3 regions of the Variovorax sp. genome follow, and region 2 is predicted to be linked to each of the others. Evidence: predicted binding sites of a transcription regulator. Region 2 holds the regulator's gene; each other region holds the start of a gene.
The links. The regulator sigma-54, encoded in region 2, starts transcription at its own class of promoters, with help from an activator protein. The targets are predictions, from matches to a motif close to TGGCANGNAANCTGCTTT.

Region 1 (5,532 bases), 240 kb from region 2:
CCCAGGATCAGCGCGATGCGCGATGCACCGTACTTCTCGCGCGCAGCCGCCACCGCCTCGATGAAGCCGTCGGCATGCAGCCCCAGCCAAGCGAGCCGGTTGTTGCGGCAGTCCCATTGGGCGAGCGATTCGGGCAGGCGGATTTCTTCCACGCCGTCGACACGGCCGATCCACGTGGGCAGCGGGTCGTCGCCGAAGTCGTTGGCGCGCAGGCCGCTGCGCGACTGCGCCAGCGCGTCAGCGAGCGCTTCCTTGCCGACGCCGACGGCCGAGGTCGCCGTGAAGGCGCTGATTTGTAGAGGGGGGATTCGGGACGGCACGATCTTTTGCGGGCTCGCTGACAACTGGAAACAATTATGGAAGAGCGAATGTAAACGTGGAACAGCCTAACAGTTGCCTGCGCCGCGCCGCGTCGGCGGATTCCTATAAGGCCCGTGCCCTATTGACGCTCCGCCGGGCTTGTGATGATCGTGAGCCGCGAGGCCAGCGCCACCAGCACCAGCACCGGCACGCCCAGCAGCGCGGTGGCGACGAAGAAGTTGCTGTAGCCGTAGGCGTCGACGAAGACGCCCGAATAGCCGGCGATGAACTTCGGCAGCAGCAGCATCAGCGAGCTGAACAGCGCGTACTGCGTGGCCGAGTAGCTGATGTTGGTGAGGCTCGAAAGGTAGGCGATGAAGGCCGCCGAGGCGATGCCGCCGGCCAGGTTGTCGGCCGAGACCACCGCGATCAGCGCCGTGGTGTCGTGCCCGCGCGTCGCCAGCCAGGCATAGAGCAGGTTGCTCGCCGCGCTGAGCACCGCGCCCATCATCAGCACCCGCATCACGCCCAGGCGCATCGACAGCACGCCGCCCACGAAGGCGCCCACCAGCGTCATGATCACGCCGTAGATCTTGCTGACCGTGGCCACTTCGTCCTTGGTGAAGCCCATGTCCACGTAGAAAGGGTTGGCCATGATGCCCATCACCACGTCGCTGATGCGGTAGACGGCGATCAGCGAGAGGATCAGCACCGCGTGCCATTTGTAGCGGCCGATGAAGTCGGCAAAGGGCTCGATCAGCGCGCTGCGCAGCCACTCGGCCGCGTTGCGGGCCTTGGGCAGCAGGCGCGGCACCGGCTCGGGGGACAGCAGCACCGTGAACACGCCCACCGCCATCGAAGCCGCCATCACCAGGTAAGCGGTCTTCCAGGCGCCGTCCTGGTAGGCGGCTGCGCCGGTGGCCGCCACGGCGGGCGCCACCTCGGCCCAGGCCGCGACCCACAGCACGCCGGCGCCGGCCCAGATCATCGCGAGGCGGTAGCCCGTCTGGTAGGCGGCCGCCATTGCGGCCTGCTTGCGCGGCTCGGCCGATTCGATGCGGAAGGCGTCGAGTGCGATGTCCTGCGTGGCCGAGCCGAAGGCCACCAGCAGCGCGCACCAGATCAGCGGCGTGAGCCCCAGGCGCGGGTCGTTCATCGCCATTCCGACCAGCCCCGTGATCACCAGCCCCTGCGCCAGCAGCAGCCAGCCGCGCCGGCGCCCCAGCAGCGTGGTCAGCGGCGGCAGCGGCAGTCGGTCGACCAGCGGCGCCCAGACCCACTTGAAGCCGTAGGCCAGCCCGACCCAGCTCAGGTAGCCGATGGTGGTGCGGTCGATGCCGGCCTCGCGCAGGCGAAAGCTCAGCGTGCCCAGCACCAGCAGCAGCGGCAACCCGGCCGAGAAGCCCAGCGCCAGCATGCGCAGCGTGGCGGGCTCCAGGTAGACCTTGAGGGCGTCGCGCCAGGGCGGGGAGGGGGTGGTGGGTGTTTCGACGGGCGAGGCGGACATGTGCCCGGATTGTCCATGAGCGGCGCAGGCCCTCGGGCGGCCCCTTTGTCTTCATTTGTTCCTATGATCCGGCCCCTATGTGCATACGATGCGAGCGCTCTTCCTCCGGCACCGCCGCCGGCTCCGTCCTTCCTTCCGCGGCATCGCCCTGGAATCCCCGGCGCGCCTTCCTGCTGGCCGCGGCCGGCGCGGCATTGGGCGGCCCGGCGCTGGCGCAGGTCGACGTGGGCAATGCATCGGTGGCGCGCAACCTCGTGCCCGCCGACAAGATCGAGGCGGCCGGCGTTCAGCAATACGGCCAGCTGCTCGAGCAGGCCCGCGCCAAGGGCGCGCTCGCCGGCGACAACAACCCGCAGTTGCAGCGCCTGCGCGCCACCGCGAACCGCCTCATTCCGTTTGCCACGCCGTGGAATTCACGCGCCCGCAGCTGGAAGTGGGAGGTCAACCTGATCGGCAGCAAGCAGATCAACGCCTTCTGCATGCCCGGCGGCAAGATCGCCTTCTTCACCGGCATCCTCGACCAGCTCAAGCTCACCGACGACGAGGTCGCGATGGTCATGGGCCACGAAATGGCCCACGCGCTGCGCGAACACGCGCGCGCCCGCATGGCCAAGAGCGCGGGCACCGGCGCGGTGCTTTCCCTCGGTGCGCAGATGCTCGGCTGGGGCCAGGTGGGCGACCTGGCGGCGCGCGCGGGCACGCAGCTCATCACCCTCAAGTTCAGCCGCAGCGACGAGACCGAGGCCGACCTCGTGGGGCTGGAACTCGCGGCGCGCGCAGGCTATGACCCGAAGGCGTCGGTGTCGCTGTGGCAGAAGATGGCCGCGGCGTCCAAGAACCAGGGCAGCCTGAGCTTCCTTTCGACGCACCCGAGCGGGCCGGATCGCATCACGAAGCTCGAGGCGAACCTGCCGAAGGTCGAGAAGCTCTACCGCGACGCAAGAAAATAGCTCACCCCCAGGCTTCGCGCACTTCGTGTCGCTGCGCCAACCCCCTTGCAGGGGGCAACACCTGCGGCCCGGCAAAGCCGGTTCCGCGGTGTTTCACGACATGACACCCAACGGCTGATACCTATCGAGCGGGCTGCGCGACGTCGGCAGCCGCTGGCACGCCGTTTGCATCTCAACTTGTACACATGTTTGGATGCCTAATGATGGTGCATGAAGAAAACGGAAAAAGCGGATCGCCCGCTGCCGCCTGGATCGCGAAATTCGCGGCTCCCGTGGCGGACGCCGCGGCTGGCAAGGCCCTGGGCTTTGCCCTGCCGCTCGCCGGACTGAGCTTTGCGGTCAAGGACAACATCGACGTGGCTGGCGTGCCCACCACGGCCGCCTGCCCGGCGTTCGACCGCCTGCCCCAGGCCCACGCGGCCGTGGTGCAGCGCCTGCTCGAAGCCGGTGCATCGCTGGCCGGCAAGACCAATCTCGACCAGTTCGCCTGCGGCCTGAACGGCACGCGCTCGCCCTACGGCGAGGTGCCGAACGCCTTCGACGCGCGATACGTTTCGGGCGGCTCCAGCTCGGGCTCGGCCTATGTGGTGGCAACCGGCGAGGTCGATTTCGCGCTGGGCACCGACACCGCAGGCTCGGGCCGCGTGCCGGCCGGGCTCAACAACATCGTCGGCCTCAAGCCGTCGCGTGGCCTGCTGAGCACCTTCGGCGTGGTGCCCGCTGCGCAGAGCGCCGACTGCGTCTCGATCTTCGCGCGCACCGTCGCTACCGCGGTCGACGTGCTTCTCGCCGCTGTCGGCCACGACGCGCGCGATCCGTACTCCCGCGACATCCCCCTGAGCCGCAATCCGCTGCCCGCGCACTTCCGTTTCGGCGTGCCCGACAGGCTGAGCTTCTTCGGCGACACCGCCGCCGAACGGGCGTTCAACGACGCGACCGCGCGCCTGCTGGCCATGGGCGGCTCGCCCGTCACCATCGCCTATGCCCCGCTCGCCGAGGCCGCCGCGCTGCTTTATGAAAGCGCGCTGGTCGCCGAACGCTACGCCGCGGTGCGCGAGTTCTTCGATGCGCACGGCGACGAGGTGATCGAGCCCGTGCGCGGCATCCTCGCGAGCGGGCGCAACTACACCGCCGCCGACGTGTTCGAAGCCCAGACGCGGCTGCGCGCCATCGCGCAGCAGGTCGAGCCGATGTGGCGCGACATCGACGTGCTGCTCGTGCCCACCACGCCCACGCACTACACCCGCGAGCAGATGCGCGCCGACCCGGTGGCGCTCAACCGCAACCTCGGCGCGTACACCAATTTCGTCAACCTGCTCGACTACGCCGCGCTCTCCGTGCCCAGCAGCCTGCGCGCGGATGGCCTGCCCTTCGGCATCACGCTGATCGGTCCGTGCGGCAGCGACCTCGCGCTGGCCGACCTGGGCCAGCGCTACCACCACGCCACCGGGCTTGCGCTTGGCGCGACCGACGAGCCGCTGCCCGCGCCGCGCGCCATTCCGGGTCTCGCTGCGCCAGAAGCGGGCACCCTGCCCATCGCCGTGGTCGGTGCGCATCTCTCGGGCATGCCGCTCAACAGCCAGCTCACTGAACGCGGGGCGACGCTGCTGCGTGCCACGACGACCTCGCCCTCCTACCGCCTTTACGCACTGCCCGGCACCGTGCCGCCCAAGCCCGGCCTGCAGCGCGTGGTCGAAGGCGATGAAGGCGCCGCCATCGCGCTCGAAGTCTGGGCCGTGCCCCTGGCGCAGGTCGGCAGCTTTCTCGCTCTCATTCCACCGCCCCTGGGCCTGGGCAGCGTCGAGCTGGCCGACGGCAGCTGGGTGAAAGGCTTCATCTGCGAGGGCCACGCCCTGGCCGGCGCGCAGGACGTGACCCTCCATGGCGGCTGGCGCGCATACGTCGCGAGCCGCGCCACACCGAGTTCCAACTGATCAGGAGTTCCGATGAGCAACCAAGAAAAACCTCCCGCGTCGAGCAGCACCAGCAGCCGCCGCCAGCTGCTGCAGGCCGGCGCCGCCGGACTGGCCGTGCTGGCCGCGCCCGCCATCGTGCGTGCGCAGGGCGCGGCAAAGCTGCGCATCGGCTTCTGGCCCGTGGCCGCCGGCCTGCCGTTCTTCGCGGCGGTCGACAAGGGCTACTTCAAGGAAGCCGGCCTCGAGGTCGAGCCGCTCAAGTTCGCCGGCGCGCAGCAGGTGATGGAAGGCATGCTCGCCGGCCGCTGCGACGGCAGCGCCAACGGCACCGGCTCGGCCAACCTCGCCATCGGCGAGATCGCGCAGCCCGGCCTCTTCAAGATCTTCTGCACCAACCCGAGCAACGCGAAATACGTGCTCGACGAATTCATCGTCGCCAAGGACAGCCCCATCAAGACCATGGCCGAGCTGGCCGGCAAGAAGGTCGCCTCGGGCCCCGGCATACAGAACGTCACGCTGTGCAAGACCATGCTGGAGCGCGCGGGCGCCAAGGGCGCGGCCGTGAGCGAACTGCCCATCGGCCAGCACGTGGCCGCACTGGTCGCGGGGCAGGTCGACGCCTGCTACACGCTGGAGCCCACCGGCACCGTGGGCCGCATGAACGGCACCACGCGCGTCATCGAGGCCGGCGTGGTCGCGAAGTACATCCTCGGCGACCCGATGGCGCCGTGGCACGGCGGGGCAGCCAGCCTCACCACCGAGTTCATCAAGAAGAACCCCGAGATCGCGAAGAAATACATCGCCGCCTATGCGCGCGGCGTGGAGCTGGTGCGAACCAAGCCCGACGAGGCACGCCAGT
Region 2 (5,532 bases):
CCATTGCAACGACTTCGAACCGTCGCTCGAAGCCTGGGTCAAGTCGGCCCCCAAGGAAGTGGCCTTCCGCCGCATCCCGGTGCCTTTCGTGGGCAACGACGTCGAAGCCAAGCAGCGCCTGTACTACACGCTCGAAGCCATGGGCAAGGTCGACGAATACCAGCCGAAGGTATTCAATGCGATCCACGCGCAGCGCCAGAACGTGAACGGCGACGCCAACATCATTGCCTGGGCCACCGCCAACGGCCTCGACGGCGCCAAGTTCAAGGAACTCTTCACCTCGTTCGGCGTGGCCAGCAAGGCCAAGCGGGCTTCGCAGATGACCGATGCCTACAAGGTGGCGGGCGTGCCGGCCATGGCTGTCGCCGGCCGCTGGTACGTGGACGGCGAAACCGCTGGCAGCATGACCAAGGTGCTGCAGGTCGTGAACTACCTGGTCGGCGAAGCTAAAAAGGGCTGACGCCCAGGCTCCGCGCACTTCGTGCCGCTGCGCCCCTCACCGGCCCGCTTCGGCGGGCTTTTTCATCTGTGCGTGCGGGTTGACGCAATCAGCCGCATACAATGCCGAGCAAGTTTCGTGCCTCTATGACATTGCATTCTTACTCCACCACTCCCTTCCTGCGTCGCGTCGGCCGCCTGGCTGCCGCCGCGTTGCTGCTGGCCGGCCTTGCCTCGGGCGCCCTGGCCGAGACCGCCGACCGCAGCAAGCCGATGAACATCGAGTCGGATGCCATGCGCTACGACGACCTCAAGCAGACCAGCGTGTTCACGGGCAACGTGCTGGTAACAAAAGGCACGATCATCATCCGCGGCGCGCGGCTCGATGTCCGCCAGGACGCCGAGGGCTACCAGTACGGCGTGGTCACGGCGGCACCCGGCAAGCGGGCCTACTACAAGCAGAAGCGCAACGCACCTGACGAGTGGATCGAGGGCGAATCCGAAGTCATCGAGTACGACAGCCGCGCCGACAACGTCAAGTTCATCCGCAACGCAGAAATGCGCCGCCTGCTCGGTTCGACGCCGAACGACGTGAGCACCGGCGCCCTGATCGTCTACGACCAGAGCAACGACACCTACACGGTCAACGGTTCCACCGTGCCGCCGAACACCGCGGTCAACGCATCGTCCCCGAGCGGCCGCGTCAAGACCATCCTGACACCCAAGGCCGCCACGGCGCCCGCGCCCGGCGCTCCGGCCGGAGCCAAGCCCGCCGCGCCGGCAGCGTCCACGCCGGCACCCGGCACGGGCCTGCGCTCGACCACCACGCTCGGTGGCGATGGAGAAACCCGCAAGTGATCGAAACCGCTGGAACCCAGGAAGCCAACGGCGCACCGGGCAGCCGCCTGGTGGCGCGCGGCCTGAAGAAGAGCTATGGCAGCCGCACGGTCGTGAAGGACGTCTCGCTCGACGTGCAGAAGGGTGAAGTCGTCGGGCTGCTCGGCCCCAACGGCGCCGGCAAGACCACCTCGTTCTACATGATCGTCGGGCTGGTGCGCGCCGATGCGGGCGACATCACCATCGACGGCGAGCCCATCGCCCACATGCCCATCCACCGCCGCGCGCGCATGGGCCTGAGCTACCTGCCGCAGGAAGCCTCGATCTTCCGCAAGCTCACCGTGGAGGAAAACGTGCGCGCCGTGCTCGAACTGCAGCATGAGCCCGACGCGAGCGGCAAGCTCGTGCCGCTGTCCAGGCAGCACATGGAAGAGCGCCTGTCCGAACTGCTGGCCGACCTGCGCGTCGACCACCTGCGCGACTCGCCGGCGCTGGCGCTGTCGGGCGGCGAGCGCCGCCGCGTCGAGATCGCACGCGCCCTGGCCACCCAGCCGCGCTTCATCCTGCTGGACGAGCCCTTTGCCGGCATCGACCCGATCGCCGTGATCGAAATCCAGCGGATCATCAGCTTCCTGAAGGAGCGCGGCATCGGCGTGCTCATCACCGACCACAACGTGCGCGAAACGCTGGGCATCTGCGATCACGCGTTCATCATCAGCGACGGGCATGTGCTGGCACAAGGTACGCCCTCGGAGATCGTCGACAACGCCGAGGTACGCAGGGTGTACCTGGGCGAACACTTCCGCATGTAAGGAAGGGTCGGGTTCTCCACATGAAGCAAGGGCTGTCCCTTCGCGTCTCGCAGCATCTGGCACTCACGCCACAGCTGCAGCAGTCGATCAGGCTGCTCCAACTTTCCACGCTCGAACTGAGCCAGGAAGTGGAGCAGATGCTCGACGAGAACCCCTTCCTCGAGCGCACCGCGGAAGAAGCGGCGCGCGAGGAATTCGGGCTCGACACGGCCGACGCCCCCGTCGCGCGCGATGACGGCGGCGAAAGTGGCGAGGGCGGCGACGGCGAGAGCGAGTTCACCCCGCCGCCGGCCAGCACTTCCGCCGCCTCGACCGAGACCAGCACCACCACCACGGCCGATTCCGACGGCCCCGCCGCCGAGATCGCCGAGCGCGAGCCCGACTGGGAAGGCGACGGCACCGTCGACATGGCGCCCGACGACAGCGAGTGGGGCAGCGACGCCCCCGCGCGCCAGAACAACCTGGGCGACGACGAGCGCGCAGACGCCACCGAGCTTGCGCGCAGCCAGGAATCGCTGCAGTCGTTCCTGCACCGCCAGGCACTGAGCCTGCGCCTGAGCGAGAACGACAGCGCCGCGCTGCGCTTCCTGATCGAGTCGCTCAACGACGACGGCTATCTCGAAGACTCCCTGCCGGCGCTGGCCTCGGGCCTGGCCGGCGACGACAACGACCAGTTCGACGACCTGGTGCACCACTTCCAGGTGGCACTCGGCCTGCTGCAGAGCCTGGAGCCGGTGGGCGTGGGCGCGCGCGACCTGGGCGAATGCCTGAGCATCCAGCTGCGCGCGCTGGCCGCCGAGGACGACGAAGACGAAGAGCAGGCACAGGTCTACAAGACCGCCATCACCATCTGCAAGCAGCCGATGGAGCTGCTCGCGCGGCGCGATTTCAAGCGCCTGGCCACGCTCACCCGCAGCAGCGAAGAGCTGGTGCGCTCGGCGCTGCAGGTCATCGCGCGGCTGGAGCCCAAGCCGGGGCGCCGTTTCGTCGATGTCGAGCGCAACATCGTCATTCCCGACGTGATCGTCACCAAGACCGGCCGGGGCACCAACGTCAAGTTCCGCGTCATGCTGAATCCCGAGGTCATGCCGCGCCTGCGCGTGCACGACATCTATGCCGGCGCGCTCAAGTCGCACAAGGGCGAAGGCAGCCAGGCACTGTCGCAGCGGCTGCAGGAGGCGCGCTGGTTCATCAAGAACATCCAGCAGCGCTTCGACACCATCCTGCGCGTGAGCAACGCCATCGTCGAGCGCCAGAAGAGCTACTTCGTGCACGGCGAGCTGGCCATGCGCCCGCTGGTGCTGCGCGAAATTGCCGACGAGCTGGGCCTGCACGAATCCACCATCTCGCGCGTGACCACCGCCAAGTACATGGCCACCCCGTTCGGCACGGTCGAGCTGAAGTATTTCTTCGGTTCGGCGCTGGGCACCGAGACCGGCGGCAATGCATCGAGCACCGCGGTGCGTGCGCTGATCAAGCAGTTCGTGAGCTCGGAGAGCATCAAGAAGCCGCTGTCGGACAGCCAGATCTCCGAGATGCTCAAGGAGCAGGGCATCGAGTGCGCGCGCCGCACCGTGGCCAAGTACCGCGAGGCGCTGCGCATCGCGCCCGCCAATCTGCGCAAGGCACTGTAGAAAGCCTTCGATGAGCCGTCTCCCGATGTCGCGCTGGGGCCATTGGGTGATCGCTTTGCTGGCCGTGCTGCTGTTCAGCGGCTGCGCCACCCTGCCCGACGAGGCGCCGCGCCCGCCCACCAGGGCCATGGCCGTGTCGGCCGACACCGCGCTCGGCAAGCTCGCGATGGCCGCCCAGCCCGACCCCGACCTGAGCGGCTTTCGCCTGATGCCCGGCGGCGACTTTGCCTTCGACACCCGCATCGAGCTCGCGCGCCGCGCCCAGCGCACGCTGGACGTGCAGTACTACCAGATCGAGAACGACGAGACCGGCCGCTACCTGCTGCGCACCCTGCGCGATGCCGCCTTGCGCGGCGTGCGCGTGCGGGTGCTGATGGACGACCTCTACACCTCCGGCGAAGACGAACTGCTGCTCGGCTTTGCCGCCACGCCGAATGTCGAGCTGCGCCTCTTCAACCCGTTCCCGGCCGGGCGCGGCAGCCTGCTCAGGCGCTTCGCGGCGTCGCTGTTCGACTTCAGCCGCGTGAACCGCCGCATGCACAACAAGCTGTTCATCGCCGACGGCGCGATGGCGGTGGCGGGCGGGCGCAACATCGGCAACCAGTACTTCACGCGCACGGCGGGCGAGAACTTCCTCGACCTGGACACCTTCGTGACCGGCGCGCTGATCCCCCGGCTCGGCAGCCTGTTCGACCAGTACTGGAACAGCACCTACGTGCGCCCCGTGCAGTCGGTGGTGGCAAGCAGCCTTTCGCGCGAGGAACTGCAGCGCCGCTTCGATGCCGCTACCGGCGCCGGCACCACCCCGCCGCCACCACCGCCCGCGCCCAACGACCTGCTGGGCTACAGCCCGATCGCCGACGACCTGAACGCCGGCAGGCTGGGCCTGATCTGGACCCTGGCCGAGGCCTATGCCGACTCGCCCGACCGGGTCATCGGCAAGACCGCGTCGTACGGCGGCGTGCCGCTGCTGGACGTCGACAGCGTGCGCTACAACGTGGTCGAGCAGATGCGCCGCGCGCGCGACGAAGTGACCATCGTCTCGCCCTACCTGATTCCGGGCGCCACGGGGCTCGAGGTGATGCGCGAGATCCGCGGGCGCGGCGTGAAGATCAGCGTGGTCACCAATTCGCTGGCCGCCACCGACGAGCCGCTGGTGCACACCGCCTACCGCCGCTACCGGCCCGACATGCTCAAGCTCGGCGCCGACCTGTACGAGCTGAGTTCCACGCGCACCCGGCGCAGCGTGCGGCTGGGGCTCTTCGGCACCACGGTCGGGCGGCTGCATGCCAAGTCGGCGGTGATCGACCGGCGCACGCTGTTCGTGGGCTCGATGAATTTCGACCCGCGCTCGGAGTCGCAGAACACCGAGATCGGGCTGATCATCCACAGCCCGGAAATGGCGCAGCAGATGCTCAAGCTGCTCGATGTGCTCAAGCAGCAGGGCGCCTACCGGCTGCGCTTTGCGGAAGGCAGCAACGACGGGCACATCGAATGGGTCAGCGACGACGCCGGCCAGATCACCGTGCTGCACGAGGAGCCCGATTCGGGCTTCTGGGACCGCACGATGCTCGAGATACTGGCGCCGCTGACGCCCGAGAGCCTGCTCTAGGCGCGGCCGGTGTCCGGTCAGTGACCGCCGCGCACCGCCGACCAGACCAGCCGCACGCCCAGCAGCCCCATCACGCCGCCGGCCGCGCGGTCGATCCAGGCCTTGTAGCGCAGGTAGGCAGAGCGCGGCGCCGCCGAGGAAAGCGCCAGTGCCACGATGGCGTACCAGCCGGTCTCGATGCAGAAGATCACTGCCGGCA
Region 3 (5,532 bases), 2.2 Mb from region 2:
CGCCAACTTCGAGAACCGCTACGACCCCACCGGCATCCGCGACCAGGTGGAGCCCGGCGCCGACGGCCGCGTGCGCGAGTACGGCCGGGGGTTCTGGGCACAGCAGTGGCTCGGCCTGAAGCGAATGGTCGGGCGCGCTTGAGGGTCACCGGCCCCTGACGGCGCCGTCCCAGGCGTTATCCTCGCTGCCTCATGCGCCTGCTCCTCGACTCCTTCTGGCGCGCGGTCGCCTATTGCATGCTGCCGCGCGTGATCGTGCTGTCGCTGCTGCCCCTGGCGTTGATGGTGGTGCTCACCGCGGGGCTCGGCTATTTCTACTGGGAAGCCGCCGTGGCCTGGACGCGCGGCGCGCTCGATGCGTGGCCGCTGCTGGCCGGCTTCTGGGCCTGGATCGGCCGGCTTTTCTCGGGCGACGTGACGGCCATGCTGGCGCCGCTGGTCGTGGTGTTTGCCGCCACGCCGCTGATCGTGGTGGTTTCGCTGCTCATCGTGGCCGGTTTCATGGCCCCCGCGCTGACCCGGCTGGTGGGCGAGCGCCGCTTTCCCTCGCTGGAGCAGAAGAAGGGCGCCTCTTTCTTCGGCAGCGTGGCCCGATCGCTCGCAGTTACCATCCTGGCGCTGGTCGCCCTCGTGGTTTCGATGCCGCTGTGGCTCATTCCACCACTCGTGCTCATCTTGCCGCCGCTCATCTGGGGCTGGCTCACCTACCGCGTCATGAGTTTCGACGCGCTGGCCGAGCATGCCAGCCCCGAGGAGCGCGCCACCCTGCTGCGCACCCACCGGCTGCCGCTGCTGTGCGTGGGCGTGCTGTGCGGCTACCTGGGCGCGGCGCCGAGCATCGTCTGGGCCTCGGGCCTGCTGTTCGCCGCCGCCTTCTTCGTGCTGGTGCCGATCGCCATCTGGATCTACACACTGGTCTTTGCCTTTTCGGCGCTCTGGTTCGCGCACTACTGCCTCGACGCGCTCGCGCAACTGCGTGCCCAGCGCGCGGTGGCCGCGGCGGCATCGGGCGCTGGCGGCGCCCCGGCCCTCGAGGTCGCGGAAGCCAACAGGGCCGCTCTTTCTCAATGGGGTTCACCATGACACGCGCATTCGGTCTCATCGTCGTCGGCGACGAGATCCTCTCCGGCAAGCGGGCCGACAAGCACATGGCCAAGGTCATCGAACTGCTCGCCGCACGCGGCCTGCAGCTCAGCTGGGCCGAATACGTGGGCGACGAGCCCGCGCGCATCACCGCCGCGCTCGAGCGGGCCTTCGCTTCGGGCGACGTCGTCTTCTCGACCGGCGGCATCGGCGCCACGCCCGACGACCACACTCGCCAATGCGCCGCCAAGGCCCTGCGCGTGCCGCTGGCGCTGCACCCCGAGGCCGAGCTGCTGATCCGGGAGCGCATGCAGGACACCGCGCGCGAGCAGGGCGTGCCCTACGAGCCCGACCGCTCCGACAACGTGCATCGGCTCAACATGGGCGTGTTCCCGCAGGGCGCCACGCTCATCCTCAACCCGTACAACAAGATCCCCGGCTTCAGCGTCGGCGACGTGCACTTCGTGCCGGGCTTCCCGGTCATGGCCTGGCCGATGATCGAGTCCGTGCTCGACGCCCGCTATGCCGACCTGTTCACCCGCAACGCGGTCGCCGAGAAGTCGGTGATCGTTTTCGGTGCCATGGAGGCCACCCTGACCCCGCTGATGCAGGCCATCGAAGACACGCATGCCGGCGTCAAGGTGTTCAGCCTGCCCAGCGTCGACCACCCCCAATACGGGCGGCACATCGAGCTGGGCGTGAAGGGCGACCCTGGCCGGCTCGATGCCGCCTACGCCCAGCTGATCGAAGGCCTGCACACCTTTGATGCCAAGCTAGGCCCTGAATTGGTGCGCTAATTCATATTGCACCAATTTGGTGATATTTACTGGCTATTTGTGGTTCGCTTTGGTGAACAAGGCCTCAGCCAGTGAGGTGACAATGGCACAGAAACTGCATCCCTCGTCCCTGTATTCCTAACCACCATCCAACTCAGGAGAAACTGATGGCAAAGACCGTCGCCGATGTACTCAAGCTCGTCAAGGAAAACGAGGTCAAGTTCGTCGACTTCCGCTTCACCGACACCCGCGGCAAAGAGCAGCACGTGACCGTGCCGGTCTCGGCTTTCGATGAAGACAAATTCACCTCGGGCCACGCATTCGACGGCTCGTCCATCGCCGGCTGGAAGGGTATCGAAGCCTCGGACATGCAGCTCATGCCCGACCCCAACACCGCCAACATCGATCCCTTCTTCGAAGAAACGACGCTGATCCTGACCTGCGACGTGATCGACCCCGCCGACGGCAAGGCCTACGAGCGCGATCCGCGTTCGCTCGCCAAGCGCGCCGAGGCGTACATGAAGGCTTCGGGCCTGGGCGACACCGCCTTCTTCGGTCCGGAACCCGAATTCTTCGTGTTCGACGGCGTCCGCTGGAAGAACGACATGTCGGGCTGCTTCGTGAAGATCGAGTCCGAAGAAGCCTCGTGGAACACCGACAAGGAATACGAGCACGGCAACACCGGCCACCGTCCCGCGGTCAAGGGCGGCTACTTCCCGGTTCCCCCGGTCGACAGCTTCCAGGACATGCGCTCGGAAATGTGCCTGGTGCTCGAATCGCTCGGCATCCCGGTCGAAGTGCATCACCATGAAGTGGCCAACGCCGGCCAGATGGAACTCGGCACCAAGTTCAGCACGCTGGTCCAGCGCGCCGACTGGGTCCAGCTGCAGAAGTACGTGATCCACAACGTGGCCCATGCCTACGGCAAGACGGCCACCTTCATGCCCAAGCCCATCGTCGGCGACAACGGCTCCGGCATGCACGTGCACCAGTCGGTCTGGAAGGACGGCAAGAACCTGTTCGCAGGCGATGGCTACGCAGGCCTGTCGGACTTCGCGCTGCACTACATCGGCGGCATCATCAAGCACGCCCGTGCCCTGAACGCCATCACGAACCCCGGCACCAACAGCTACAAGCGCCTGGTGCCCGGCTTCGAAGCCCCGGTCAAGCTGGCCTACTCGGCCAAGAACCGCTCGGCCTCGATCCGCATCCCGTTCGTGGCCAACCCGAAGGGCCGCCGCGTCGAAGCGCGCTTCCCCGATCCGCTGATGAACCCGTACCTGGGCTTCGCCGCGCTGCTGATGGCCGGCCTGGACGGCGTGGAAAACAAGATCCATCCGGGCGAAGCCGCCAGCAAGGACCTGTACCACCTGCCGCCGGAAGAAGACGCGCTGATCCCGACCGTCTGCCACAGCCTCGACCAGGCCCTGGAATACCTGGACAAGGACCGTGCGTTCCTGACCAAGGGCGGCGTGTTCACCGACGCGTACATCGACGCGTACATCGAACTGAAGATGCAGGAAGTCACGCGCTTCCGCATGGCGACGCACCCCGTCGAGTTCGACATGTACTACTCGCTCTGATCGACGAGCAAGCAGCCTTCACAGGCATGTAAGTCAAAAGGACGGCCTCGGCCGTCCTTTTTCCTTGGGGCGGAACATCGGGGCTCCGGGTGCGTCGAATTGCATGAAAATGCGCCTTTGTCGCGCCTCCATAGATACACATGAAGACAGCTTCTCTCTTTTTCCTGGCCGGTTCAGTCCTGATCGCGTTGCCGGCGGTTGCGCAGGAACGCGTCTGGCGCTGCGGCAACGAATACACGAACAACGCGACCGTGGCCCAGCAAAAGGGCTGCAAGGTCCTCGAAGGCGGCAACGTCACGGTGGTGCAGGGCACCCGGGCCTCGGGGGGCGGATCGGCATCGTCGTCGGGCGCTTCCACGGCGGCGCGCGCGCCGGCCGGCAGCCCGCGTGTCGAAGGCGTCGACCAGCGCGCCCGCGACGGCGAGGCCCGCTCCGTGCTCGAGTCCGAGCTAAAGAAGGCCGAGGCCCGCCAGGCCGAGCTGCTGAAGGACTACAACAACGGCGAGCCCGAGAAACAGGGCAGCGAAGGCCGCAACTACCAGAAGTACCTCGACCGCGTGGCCGACATGAAGGCCGAGATCGCGCGCAACGAGAGCGACATCGCAGGCATCCGCCGCGAAATCAACCGGCTGCCGCCCCGGCAGCAATAACCAGCAAGCGCAAGCAAGAAACCTCTATGGCATTCGGGAAGAAGGCGACCGGCGCCAATCCGCGCTTCCAGTCCTTCGACCTGCTGTCCACCCTGATCGCGGTGGTCAACAGCAACGGCTCCGTGCTGTTTGCCAACGCAGGCCTCGAAGACGCACTCGGCACCTCGCGCCGCACGCTGGAAGGCTCGCAGTTCGGCGCGTGCTTTCATGAGCCGCAGGTGCTGCGCACCGCCATCGACGGCGCGAGCAGCAACGACTTTGCAACGCTGCGCTACGAGGCCTTCCTGCGCCGCGTCAACCACGAGCTCATGCCCGTGCAGGTCACGCTCGCGCAGGGCGACAAGAAGGGCGAGCTCATCATCGAGATGTCGCCGCTCGAGCAGCAGGTGCGGCAGGACCGCGAAGAGCGCCTCATCGACCAGGCGCAGGCGAACAAGGAACTCATCCGCAACCTCGCGCATGAGATCAAGAATCCGCTGGGCGGTATTCGCGGCGCGGCGCAGCTGCTGCAGATGGAGGTCGAGTCGCGCGACCTCATCGAATACACCCAGGTCATCATCCACGAGGCCGACCGGCTGCAGACGCTGGTCGACCGCCTGCTGGCGCCGCACCGCCGTCCTCACGTGGTGGGCGACGTCAACATCCACGAAGTGTGCGAGCGCGTGCGCTCCGTCATCCTCGCGGAGTTCCCGCGCGACCTGCACATCGAGCGCGACTTCGACGTTTCCATTCCCGAATTCCGCGGCGACCGCGAGCAGCTCATCCAGGCCACGCTCAACATCGTCCACAACGCCGCACAGGCCCTGGCCGAGCGCCGCGCGGCGGGCGATGCGCAGATCACTTTCAAGACCCGCGTGGCCCGCCAGGTGATCTTCAACAAGCAGTGGTATCGACTGGCACTGGAATTGCATGTAATCGACAATGGACCGGGTGTGCCGGACACGATCAAGGACCGCATCTTCTATCCGCTCGTATCGGGCAGGGAAGGCGGGACCGGGCTGGGATTGACGCTCGCGCAAACTTTTGTGCAACAGCATCACGGCGTGATCGAGTGCGACAGCGTCCCGGGCCGAACCGATTTCAAGATATTGATACCGCTGCCCTAGCGCAGCCACCGGCAACAGAGGAGATGCATGAAGCCGATCTGGATAGTTGATGACGACCAATCGATTCGCTTCGTGCTCGAGAAGGCTCTGCTGCGCGAAGATTTGCCCACGCGCAGTTTCACCAACACGCGCGAGGTGCTCGCCGCACTCGAGCAAGCCGCCGACGACGAACAGCAGGGCCCGCAAGTCCTGGTGAGCGACATCCGCATGCCCGGCGGTTCCGGGCTCGACCTGCTCGACAAGATCAAGGCCAAGCACCCGGGCCTGCCCGTCATCATCATGACGGCGTTCTCCGACCTCGACAGCGCCGTCTCGGCGTTCCAGGGCGGCGCCT

Region 1: a site for sigma-54 is predicted at 2,912-2,929, ahead of atzF (allophanate hydrolase). Genes of this name have one in related genera too.
Region 3: a site for sigma-54 is predicted at 1,964-1,981, ahead of glnA (type I glutamate--ammonia ligase). Genes of this name have one in related genera too.

Annotation. Positions count from the first base shown of each region.
Region 1 covers NZ_OZ257247.1:4,844,914-4,850,445, reverse strand. The annotation lists gene ACQY8B_RS22685 (beta-ketoacyl-[acyl-carrier-protein] synthase family protein) at 1-320, opposite strand, end outside; gene ACQY8B_RS22680 (AmpG family muropeptide MFS transporter) at 440-1,807, opposite strand; gene ACQY8B_RS22675 (M48 family metallopeptidase) at 1,885-2,757, shown strand; gene atzF (allophanate hydrolase) at 2,958-4,691, shown strand; gene ACQY8B_RS22665 (ABC transporter substrate-binding protein) at 4,704-5,532, shown strand, end outside.
Region 2 covers NZ_OZ257247.1:4,601,434-4,606,965, reverse strand. The annotation lists gene ACQY8B_RS21565 (thiol:disulfide interchange protein DsbA/DsbL) at 1-460, shown strand, start outside; gene lptA (lipopolysaccharide transport periplasmic protein LptA) at 586-1,296, shown strand; gene lptB (LPS export ABC transporter ATP-binding protein) at 1,293-2,087, shown strand; gene ACQY8B_RS21550 (RNA polymerase factor sigma-54) at 2,108-3,721, shown strand; gene ACQY8B_RS21545 (phospholipase D family protein) at 3,732-5,333, shown strand; gene ACQY8B_RS21540 (LysE family translocator) at 5,351-5,532, opposite strand, start outside.
Region 3 covers NZ_OZ257247.1:978,111-983,642, forward strand. The annotation lists gene ACQY8B_RS04805 (sterol desaturase family protein) at 1-142, shown strand, start outside; gene ACQY8B_RS04810 (EI24 domain-containing protein) at 193-1,083, shown strand; gene ACQY8B_RS04815 (competence/damage-inducible protein A) at 1,080-1,880, shown strand; gene glnA (type I glutamate--ammonia ligase) at 2,027-3,442, shown strand; gene ACQY8B_RS04825 (hypothetical protein) at 3,583-4,092, shown strand; gene glnL (nitrogen regulation protein NR(II)) at 4,119-5,198, shown strand; gene ntrC (nitrogen regulation protein NR(I)) at 5,226-5,532, shown strand, end outside.